Linked DNA regions of Peribacillus sp. FSL E2-0218. The protein of the gene in region 1 interacts with the protein of each later gene in a pairwise test. Links are inferred from orthologs where the notes say so. Each region holds a gene or a part of one and is shown in the gene's direction. Other genes may lie near its edges.

Region 1 (7,942 bases):
TTGATGAACAGCAATTGGAATTGACACCAAAGGAATTTGAATTACTATTATATTTGGCGAAGAATAAAGGAAGGGTATTAACGAGGGACCAGCTGCTCAGTGCAGTATGGAATTATGATTTTGCGGGGGATTCCCGGATCGTCGATGTGCATATTAGCCACCTTCGTGAAAAAATCGAGAAAGATACAAAAAAACCTTTATATATCAAAACGATCAGGGGCTTGGGCTATAAGCTTGAGGAGCCGAAAAAGGAATGACAACCTATCGTAAAAAGCTCCTGTTTACCCTCATCACGCTTGTGATGGTCGTCCTGATGGCCGTGGGCTTTTTATTGGGACATTTGTTCAAAAGCTATTATATTAAAACTTTTAATGAGCGTATACAGAATGAAACATTTTTCATATCTACATATATTCAAGAACATGGGGGGATCGACTCCTTTTTGGAAAAAGGGAAAACGGCAAAGCTGACGCCCCTCCTGGATTCGAACTTAACCATTCTCTCAACGAACGGGGAGATATTATACGATTCGACTTCATCCAATGAGATACTCAAGAACCACGCAAATGTCCTTCGTGAAATTACGTTGGAAAAAGGGCGTAAGCATGGGGAAGGGTATGAAGTGGTTGAAGGGGACTCGGACCTTCATTATTATTGGAAGACGATTGAAAAGGATGGCAAGATTGAAGGTTTTGTCGTACATAGCAACGAAATCGAAGCCATTCATCAGGTGAATAAGCAAATGTGGCAAATTTTGATCATTTGTTTAGGTGTGGCCTTGATCATCATTCTCATGCTTGCCAGTAAAATCACTTCTTATTATACCCGGCCGATCGAGGAAGCGACGATGGCAGCCATTGAATTGGCCAAAGGGAATTATGGGACTCGGACATTGGAACGGCATTCGGATGAAACGGGGATGCTGACGACGTCCTTGAACATATTGGCAAGGAACCTGCAAGAAACCGAGATAGCGAGGGAAATGAATCAGGATCGCTTGGAAACGCTTGTTGAAAATATCGGAAGCGGCGTCCTGCTTATAGACAGTAAGGGCTATACCACCGTAATCAACCGAGAATTCAAAAAAAGCTTCCGTGTGGATGCCGCTACGTTTTTGTTTCAGGAATATTATTCGGTCATTAAAGATCAGGAAGTCATCTCGATCATCGAAGAGATTTTCCGAACCGAAAAAACGATAAAACGCCAGGTGAAGATACCGCTTGCCATCGAGCGCAAGCACTTTGAAATATATGGGGCGCCTATCATCGGGAATCATGACGAATGGAAGGGGATCCTGCTCATTTTCCATGATATCACCGAATTGAAGCGGCTCGAGCAAATGCGCAAGGATTTCGTCGCCAACGTTTCCCATGAATTGAGGACTCCGATCACTTCCATCAAAGGCTTTTCGGAAACCTTATTGGATGGGGCCCTAAAAGACGAAAAAACCTTGAAGCACTTTTTATCGATCATCTTGAAAGAAAGCGACCGGCTGCAGGAACTCATTCAGGAGCTTTTGAATTTATCCAAGATGGAGCAGCAGGAATTCGTTCTGAAAGCAGGCGTCGTTGACATGACGAAAGTCCTTGGTGAAATACAGGAGATGCTTATAGGAAAGCTGAAGCAAAAAGAAGTAATGCTTCAGATCAATTCATCACAGAACCCGGTATTCGTTGAAGGGGAATCGGACAGGATCAAACAGGTGTTCATTAATTTGATAACGAATGCACTGACCTACACGCCAAATGGCGGAAGGGTATCCGTCAATGTCATTGAACATGAACAGACTGTGGACATCACCGTTCAAGATAATGGAATCGGAATCGACGAAAAGGAATTGCCGAGGATTTTTGAACGGTTTTACCGCATTGATAAGGCGAGGAGCCGTGATTCGGGCGGAACGGGAATTGGGCTGGCGATCGTCAAGCATATCATTGAAGTCCATAAAGGGAAAATCAAAGTGGAAAGCACACCTGGCGCGGGAACGACATTTACGGTTACGCTAAATAAAAGCTTAAAAGGAAAAATGTAATTCGCGGTAATTTACATAGCGTTTACAATTCCTTAAAATGGACTTCATAATGGCGGGGTACAATGATTGTACAACCCCTCATCCAAGGAGTTAAGCACGGACAGAGACAAAGCGTCTCTGTCTTTTATTTTGGGCATTTGCGACTGGAGTTATCTCACGGCAATTTAATTAGGCAAATATTTCATTTTCATGAAACTTTAGACCCTTCTTTGCGTAAATAAGATATAACGGCAAAGAAGGGGTGATACCTATCATTAGCTTAAAAAGGATCTATACGATCACAGGACTTGTTTTTCTTATTATAATTTTGGGGGTTGTTGCGATAACGACCTGGTACACGGTTGATGAGTCCGATCAAGCTGTCATCATGACGTTCGGTAAGGTGGAGGAGACGATCACGGAACCAGGTCTTCACGTTAAACTGCCTTGGCCGATCCAATCGGTTGAGAAGCTATCGAAAGAAACATTCAGCCTTAAGTTCGGATATAAGGAAGAGGACGGAGAAGTGAAGGACTACCCGAGTGAGACGAAAATGATTACGGGTGATGAAAACATCGTGCTGGCCGACCTGGTTGTTCAGTGGAAAATCACCGACCCTCCAAAATATCTATACAATGCAGATGATCCGGAAAAAATATTGTATGACACCACTTCCGCTGCATTAAGGAGCATCATCGGCAGCACGAAAATCGATGATGCACTCACTTCCGGGAAAGCGAAAATCGAAGCGGATGTACGGGAATTATTGACCCAGCTAATGGAGAAGTATGATGTTGGGATTTCCATTTCAGCAGTTAAGCTCCAGGATGTGGAGTTACCGAATGAAGAAGTGCGGAAAGCGTTTACGAATGTGACGGATGCCCGTGAAACGGCCAATACGAAAAGAAACGAAGCCGATAAATATGAAAATAAACGGATGAATGAAGCGGTAGGGGAAAAAGACGCCATCCTTTCGCAGGCCAATGGGGATAAAGCTGCCCGTACCGAGGCCGCTCGCGGGGATGTGGCGGTTTTTGAAAAACTATATAGTGAGTATAAAGGCAATAAGGGAATTACGAAGGACCGTCTTATTATTGAGACCCTAGAGGGAGTATTGCCGAATGCCGAGATTTATATCATGAATGATGATGGAAATACGATGAAATATTTACCGCTTCGTTCCCTTGAAAAAGAGGAAACGAAAAAAGCGCCGGCTCCTGAAGAGGATGCTGCCGATATGGAAGCGAAGAAGGAGAATCCATCGGAGGAAAAAGCGACAGCGGAAGGGGGCGCACAACGATGAGCGGGAAAATAATCGATTTCACTGAGCTGAAAAAAGGCGATTTTCATTGGAGGGGCTATTTCAGGATCGGCATCTTCCTCATTATCTTCATCGTCCTGCTGCTGATCGTCTTCACCAATGTCTATATCGTCAAAGAAGGGGAATATAAAGTCGTCCGTCAATTCGGTGAGGTTGTTAGGATCGATAAGACCCCGGGATTAAAGGCGAAAGTGCCATTCATCCAAAGTGTCATGACCTTGCCGAAGTACCAAATGAGTTCGGATGTATCCGAGGCGGAAATCAATACGAAAGATAAAAAACGGATGCTGATCGATAACTATGCAGTTTGGAGAATCGAAGACCCGAAGAAGCTGATTACAAATGCAAGGACGTTTGAAAATGCGGAAACGAAAATGGAGGAGTTCATCTATTCAGCCGTTCGTTCAGAGCTGGGCCAATTGAATTATGATGAAATCATCAATGATGAGAAGTCGTCCAGAGGAAGTTTAAATGACCGCATAACGGAAAAGGTCAACGAGCTGCTCCAAAATGACAATTATGGCATCAGCTTGACGGATGTCCGGATAAAAAGGACGGATTTGCCTGCTGAAAATGAAGCGTCCGTTTTCAAGAGAATGATTTCCGAACGTGAATCGAAAGCGCAAGAGTACCTTTCCAAAGGTGACGCGACGAAGAACCGGATCGTTGCGGATACGGATCGGAAGGTGAAGGAGTTGCTCTCGACTGCGGAGGCGAATGCCGAAGTGATCAGGGCAGAAGGAGAAGGGGAAGCAGCGAAAATCTATAATAAATCATTTTCCAAGGATCCGGAATTCTATAAACTATACCGGACTCTTGAATCCTACAAAAAGACGATTGGCGATCAAACGGTCATCGTTCTCCCCTCGGATTCCCCCTATGCAAGCTTGTTAATGGGAAATACAAAATAACCGCATAGCCGTCATTTTTCTTTCCGCTTCTACTCATGGTAGAATAGAGGGAGAAAATGAACGGCTTTTTTTGCGATATAAATAGAAGCTGAAAATACATAAACCTGTTGGTCTGGAGGTAGACGGATATGGATAAAAAATTAGTACTCATAGATGGAAACAGCATTGCTTACCGTGCATTTTTTGCGCTTCCGCTCCTGAATAATGATAAAGGGGTGCATACGAATTCCGTTTACGGATTCACGATGATGCTCAACCGCATACTCGCAGAGGAAAAACCAACGCACATACTGGTAGCCTTTGATGCGGGCAAGACGACATTCAGACATGCGACATTCAAGGAATATAAGGGCGGACGCCAAAAAACGCCCCCGGAATTGTCCGAGCAATTCCCCTTCATTCGCGAGCTGCTCGATTGTTTTCAAATAAAAAGGTATGAGCTGGAGAATTATGAGGCAGATGATATCATCGGTACACTGTCGTTACAAGCAGAAAAAGACGGCTTCGAGGTCAAGGTCATTTCCGGTGATAAGGATTTGACGCAACTATCCTCCCCTAGTACGACGGTTTCGATCACGAAAAAGGGAATTACTGAAATCGAGGAATATACACCAAAGCATATACACGAAAAATACGGACTATCCCCATTGCAGATCATAGATTTAAAGGGGCTGATGGGAGACGCTTCCGACAATATCCCCGGGATACCGGGCGTTGGCGAGAAAACCGCACTTAAGCTCTTGCATCAATTTGAAACGGTAGAAAACCTTCTTCAGTCGATTGAAGAGGTAAGCGGACAAAAATTGAAAGAGAAGATAGAAGAACATAAAGATCTGGCCCTTTTAAGCAAGGAGCTTGCCACGATAACGAGGGAAGCGCCGATTGAAGTTTCCCTGAACGAGACCGAGTACAGCGGGATCGATCAGGATCGGGTCATTTCATTTTATAAAGAGCTGGGCTTTTCGACCTTGCTCGATAAATTGGATGTTGCGGAAACTGTCCCGCTTGAGCAGGAAAAGATCGAGGTCAAGACGGCGGAAATGACGGAAGGCATGTATGCGGATGAAAGTGCTCTATATGTGGAAATTCTAGAGGATAATTATCATCGTGCCGACATCATCGGGATTGCCATCAGTAATGAGCTTGGTCATTTCTATTTCCATGGTGATAGTGCTTTGAACTCCGCGGCATTCAAATCCTGGGCCGAGGATGGAACGAAAAAGAAAACGGTTTTCGATGCGAAACGAACTGTCGTGGCACTCCGCCATCGGGGAGTCGAAATAAAGGGCATCGATTTTGATGTATTTTTGGCCTCTTACATCCTGGATCCTGCGGAGTCAGTGGATGAAGTGGCGGAAATCACGAAAACCCAAGGCGCGATCCGTCTTGAAACCGATGACGTGTTCTATGGAAAAGGCGCAAAACGCATGATTCCTGGTGAAGCTGAATTAAGCGAGCATATTGCCAGAAAATCGAAGGCGATCCTTTCTTTGAAAGGACCGATGATTGATAGGCTTCATGATTTTGAGCAATTTCATTTATTGACGGACCTTGAGCTGCCATTATCGATCATCCTGGCAAACATGGAATGGCAAGGCATAAAGGTGGATATTGGCCGTCTGAAAAATATGGGGCAGGAATTGGCTGGACGCTTAAGAACGATCGAAGCGAGGATTTTTGATTTGGCTGGCGAAGCTTTCAATATCAATTCACCTAAACAGCTTGGAGCCATCCTTTTTGAAAAATTGGAGCTCCCGGTCATGAAGAAAACGAAAACAGGCTACTCCACTTCCGCTGATGTGCTGGAAAAACTGGAGAGCAAGCATGATATCGTGAAGGAAATATTGCTGTACCGCCAGCTTGGGAAGCTTCAATCCACATATATCGAAGGCTTGCTTAAAGTGGTCAATGGCAAATCGGATAAGGTGCACACCCGTTTCAACCAAGCCTTGACCCAGACAGGCCGCTTAAGCTCGACAGATCCCAACCTGCAAAATATCCCGATCAGGCTGGAAGAAGGCAGGAAAATCAGGCAGGCCTTCATTCCTTCCGAGAAGGATTGGATCATTTTCGCGGCTGACTATTCGCAAATCGAATTACGCGTGCTGGCACACATCGCCAATGACAGCGGACTTGTGGAAGCATTCCAGGCTGGGATGGACATCCATACAAGAACGGCGATGGATGTCTTCCATGTATCGGCGGAGGAAGTCACATCGAACATGAGACGCCAAGCCAAAGCGGTCAACTTCGGAATTGTTTATGGAATAAGCGATTACGGGTTATCACAAAGCCTGGGCATTACGAGAAAAGAAGCTGGGGAGTTCATCGAGAAGTATTTAAGAAGCTTTCCAGGTGTACAGGAATATATGGAAGAAAGCATCCATGAAGCCCGCCAAAAAGGATATAGCACCACCCTCATGCAAAGAAGGCGCTATATACCGGAGATTACGAGCAGGAACTTCAACATCAGGAGCTTTGCGGAACGTACGGCGATGAACACGCCGATCCAGGGAAGTGCCGCGGATATCATCAAGCTTGCGATGATCAACATGAACAAGCGCCTGATCAAGGAGGGGCTCAAGACGAGGATGCTCTTACAGGTGCATGATGAATTGATTTTTGAAGCTCCGCCGGAGGAGCTCGAAATCCTGAAGGTGATCGTTCCAGAGGAAATGGAAAATGCCATCGGATTGAACGTGCCTCTTAAAGTGGATTATGCCTTCGGGCCAACATGGTTTGATGCCAAATAAGAAAAGATAGGTGATAGTAATGCCAGAACTTCCAGAAGTGGAAACAGTCAGAAGAACGTTAGAGCAGCTTGTCCTTGGAAAAGAAATCAAGGAAGTCTCCGTCTTCTGGCCAAAAATCATTAAAGCACCCGAGCCGATCGAACAGTTTCAGCATGCCTTAAAGGGACAGACGATTCATCAAATCGGCAGGCGGGGCAAATTCCTGATTTTCACCTTGGATGAATATTCGATGGTTTCGCATTTAAGGATGGAAGGCAAATACGGGGTGCATCAAAAGGAAGAACCTTATGATAAGCATACACATGTGATTTTCACGTTCACCGACGACAGTGAGCTTCGCTACCGCGATGTTCGTAAATTCGGCACGATGCACCTGTTTGCCAAAGGCGAGGAATTGGAGCGGTTGCCTTTGCTGCATTTGGGGCCTGAACCGTTATCCGAGGATTTCACCGTCGAGGGACTTCGGGCTAAATTGGCCAGGACGAACAGGAAAATCAAGCCTGTGCTCCTTGACCAAACGGTTGTCGTGGGAATCGGGAATATATATGTGGACGAGTCGTTATTCCGTTCCGGCATCCATCCGGAGAGGATAGCCTCCTCACTCTCCTTGGAAGAAATCGAAAAACTGCATGCTGAAATCATTGCCACACTTGGTGAAGCTGTCGAAAAGGGAGGAAGCACGATTCGTTCATATGTCAATTCCCAAGGGCAAATCGGCATGTTTCAGTTGGAATTGAATGTCTACGGGCGAAAGGGCGAGGACTGCAAAACATGCGGCACACCGCTTGAAAAGCTGGTTGTAGCAGGGCGCGGCACACATATTTGCCCACGATGCCAGCCGTTAATTTAGCTCATGCATTTCACACACATCGGATGGGCTCCTTCCATATACTAGGGTAGCAACGAGTAAGGAAGGAGTAATATTCCGATGTGGCTACAAATTATC
Region 2 (3,913 bases), 3.6 Mb from region 1 along the record:
CTTCCGCTTACCGTCCGAACAAGGAAGGAAGGCGAACGGATGGCAGTCAAGGGATTGGGCGGCACTAAAAAGTTGAAGGATATTTTCATTAATGAAAAAATCCCGATGCAGGAAAGAAATGTGTGGCCGGTCATCATCGATCAAGCGGGGAAGGCCATCTGGCTGCCCGGTTTAAAGAAATCGGATGTTGAGCCGGAAATGTTTTCTGATGAAACATCTTTAATCTACTTAGAATATAAAAAAGCTTAATTCTTCATGGGGGGCAATCAATTACAATGACCATGCAAAACGACATTGAAAAAGTGTTAATCACAGAGGAAGAACTTCAAACGAAAATCAAGGAACTGGGTGCACAGCTAGAAGCTGATTACCAAGGCAAGTTCCCGTTGGCCATCGGGGTGTTGAAAGGCGCGATGCCATTTATGTCTGACTTGCTGAAGCGTGTTGATACACATCTTGAAATGGATTTCATGGATGTTTCAAGCTATGGTAACTCAACTGTATCTTCCGGTGAAGTGAAAATCATCAAGGATCTAGATACATCAGTGGAAGGCCGTGACATCTTAATCATCGAAGATATTATCGACAGCGGTTTAACACTTAGCTATCTTGCGGAACTGTTCCGCTATAGAAAAGCAAAATCGATTAAAATCGTCACCTTATTGGATAAACCGACAGGCCGGAAAGCGGATATCACTCCCGATTATGCCGGATTTATCGTTCCTGATGCATTCGTTGTCGGATACGGTCTGGATTTTGCCGAAAAATATCGCAATCTCCCGTATATTGGCATATTGAAGCCTGAAATTTACTCGAATTGATCGTACCTGTTTGAAAGAAAAGACCAGATTAAAACAGCGGTGTTAAATTATTGTAATTCTTTAATTTTGTATGATAGTATTTACTATAGTTTGTTTACCCGTGGGAGGAGGTAAGGGATGAATCGGATCTTCCGTAATACGATATTTTATTTACTGATCTTTTTGGTCATCATTGGGATTGTAAGCATCTTTAATAATAACAATGAACCAAACGTAAAAATGACCCAAGATGAATTCTATAAGCATTTGGAGAGTGGGGACGTTACATCACTTACGATGCAGCCCGAAAGCAGTGTCTTTGAAATCACTGGTAAGCTCAAAGGTTATGATGATAACAAGAACTTCGTGACTTACGTGCCATTCAGTGAATATTCGCAAAGCCGGATCAATGACGCTGCAAACAAGCTGGATAAAGACATCATCACTGTCGAGCCTCCAGAAAAGACAAGTGGCTGGGTGACATTTTTCACTTCCATCATTCCATTTGTAATCATTTTTATCCTCTTCTTCTTTTTACTTAACCAAGCTCAAGGCGGCGGTGGCGGCCGTGTCATGAATTTCGGGAAAAGTAAGGCGAAATTGTATAATGATGATAAGAAAAAGGTACGCTTCAATGATGTTGCCGGAGCGGACGAAGAAAAGCAGGAACTTGTCGAGGTCGTCGAATTCTTGAAAGACCCTCGCAAATTCGCCGAGCTAGGAGCCCGCATTCCTAAAGGGGTACTATTAGTGGGGCCTCCTGGTACAGGTAAAACATTACTTGCACGGGCAGTGGCCGGTGAAGCAGGAACTCCTTTCTTCTCGATCAGCGGTTCAGATTTCGTTGAGATGTTCGTGGGTGTCGGTGCATCCCGTGTTCGTGATTTATTTGAGAATGCTAAGAAAAATGCACCATGTATCATCTTCATCGATGAAATTGATGCAGTCGGACGTCAGCGTGGCGCAGGCCTTGGTGGCGGACATGATGAACGTGAACAAACGCTGAACCAATTGCTCGTTGAAATGGATGGATTCGGCGGCAATGAGGGCATCATCATCATAGCTGCGACTAACCGTGCTGATGTATTGGATCCGGCATTATTGCGTCCAGGTCGTTTTGACCGTCAAATTACGGTTGGCCGCCCGGATGTCAAAGGCCGTGAAGAAGTGCTGAAGGTGCATGCTCGCAATAAACCTTTGGCGGAAACCGTCGATTTGAAGGCGATTGCCCAGCGTACACCAGGATTTTCTGGTGCCGATCTTGAAAACTTGCTTAATGAAGCGGCACTTGTGGCTGCCCGTCAAGATAAGAAGAAGATTGACATGTCGGATCTGGATGAAGCTTCGGATCGCGTCATTGCCGGACCTGCCAAGAAAAACCGTGTCATTTCCAAGAAGGAACGGAATATTGTAGCATGGCATGAAGCGGGCCATACCATCATCGGTCTGGTTCTGGATGATGCCGAAGTCGTTCATAAGGTTACGATTGTCCCTCGTGGTCAAGCTGGCGGTTATGCAGTGATGCTTCCAAAAGAAGATCGTTTCTTCATGACGGAGCCGGAATTGAAAGATAAAATCGTCGGACTGTTGGGTGGACGTGTATCCGAGGAAGTAACATTCGGAGAAGTGAGTACTGGGGCGCATAATGACTTCCAACGTGCAACGGGCATAGCTCGCAGCATGGTCATGGAATATGGCATGAGCAAACTTGGACCGCTTCAGTTCGGTAACTCCCAAGGTCAGGTTTTCCTAGGCCGCGATTTCAATAATGATCAAAATTATTCAGATGCCATAGCCTATGAAATCGATCTTGAAATTCAACGCATCATCAGGGAAGCGTACGAAAGATGTAAGAAAATCCTTACTGAAAATCGTGAAAAACTTGATTTGGTTGCTAAAACCTTGCTTGAAGTGGAAACACTCGATGCAGAACAAATCAGAAGTTTATTCCACAATGGAAAATTGCCAGACCGGGATTATACCGCTCTGAATGGCAATTTGACCACTGATGAGAATGTCAAGGTGAACATCAATACGAAAAAGGAAGAAAAAGAGGCCCTTTTGGATCCATTGGATAAAAGGGGACCTGAGGACCTTGAAATAACGGAGGAAGGGCTTAATACACCTCCGATTAATGAAGGGGCCCCTCAAGATAAGCCGCTTTCCTTCCCTAACGAAGATGACAATAAAAAGTCTTAATTCGACTAACAGAAAAGGGTATTTCCGCCTCGGAAATACCCTTTTCTTAACCGTTAAAACGTAAAGGATCGGGTCTGGAGTTTTATTGGCTTTCGAAAAGTGTGACTAATAGCGTATGAAAAACCAGTGTGGTATGATGTTGGAGAATAATTTACCGGAGTGATGAAACGATGATTTTTGTATTGGATGTTGGAAATACGAATATAGTATTAGGCGTATACGATGAAGATATTTTAAAATATCATTGGCGAATCGAGACTAGCCGCCATAAGACGGAAGATGAATATGGAATGGTCATAAAGTCTTTGCTGCAGCATGAAGGCCTTTCGTTTGACCAATTTGACGGAATCATAATCTCTTCGGTAGTTCCGCCAATCATGTTTGCGCTGGAACGCATGTGCAAGAAGTACTTTGGCATAAAACCGCTAATAGTGGGACCGGGAATCAAAACTGGATTGAATATTAAATATGAAAATCCCCGTGAAGTGGGTGCAGACCGGATCGTGAATGCCGTTGCAGGCATACAGGAGTATGGAAGTCCTCTCATCATCGTGGATTTTGGCACGGCAACAACATATTGCTATATAAATGAGGATAAACAATACATGGGCGGAGCCATCGCCCCTGGCATTAACATATCTACAGAGGCGCTTTATTCAAAAGCTGCCAAGCTTCCGAGGATAGAAATCAGCCGGCCAGACGGCATCATTGGGAAGAATACCGTATCGGCCATGCAGGCTGGGATATTATATGGATATGTTGGACAGGTCGAAGGAATCGTCAACCGAATAAAGGAGCAAAGTAATCTTGAACCGACAGTAATCGCTACGGGCGGATTGGCGACCTTGATTGCCAATGAGTCTACCGTGATTGATGTCGTTGAACCATTTTTGACCTTGAAGGGGTTACAGCTC

Evidence for each region.
Region 2: the proteins of MHI53_RS17530 (region 1) and ftsH interact in binary tests that used the Escherichia coli proteins (3 or more experiments, as listed by UniProt). The link is inferred for Peribacillus sp. FSL E2-0218 from one-to-one orthologs.

The regions. Positions count from the first base shown.
Region 1 is NZ_CP150304.1:3,637,285-3,645,226, reverse strand. The notes cover bases 2,279-5,276. They hold MHI53_RS17530 (protease modulator HflC), read left to right. Parts: upstream 2,279-3,310; coding sequence 3,311-4,243; downstream 4,244-5,276. Other genes in these bases: polA (DNA polymerase I), read left to right, coding at 4,372-5,276; hflK (FtsH protease activity modulator HflK), read left to right, coding at 2,283-3,314. Also shown: MHI53_RS17545 (response regulator transcription factor), read left to right, coding at 1-257; MHI53_RS17540 (ATP-binding protein), read left to right, coding at 254-2,032; more of polA, read left to right, coding at 5,277-6,996; mutM (DNA-formamidopyrimidine glycosylase), read left to right, coding at 7,016-7,846; sporulation membrane protein YtaF, read left to right, coding at 7,925-7,942.
Region 2 is NZ_CP150304.1:80,557-84,469, forward strand. The notes cover bases 566-3,468. They hold ftsH (ATP-dependent zinc metalloprotease FtsH), read left to right. Parts: upstream 566-938; coding sequence 939-2,999; downstream 3,000-3,468. Other genes in these bases: hpt (hypoxanthine phosphoribosyltransferase), read left to right, coding at 566-821; MHI53_RS00425 (type III pantothenate kinase), read left to right, coding at 3,170-3,468. Also shown: tRNA lysidine(34) synthetase TilS, read left to right, coding at 1-249; more of hpt, read left to right, coding at 282-565; more of MHI53_RS00425, read left to right, coding at 3,469-3,913. UniProt on the Escherichia coli protein: Acts as a processive, ATP-dependent zinc metallopeptidase for both cytoplasmic and membrane proteins. Plays a role in the quality control of integral membrane proteins.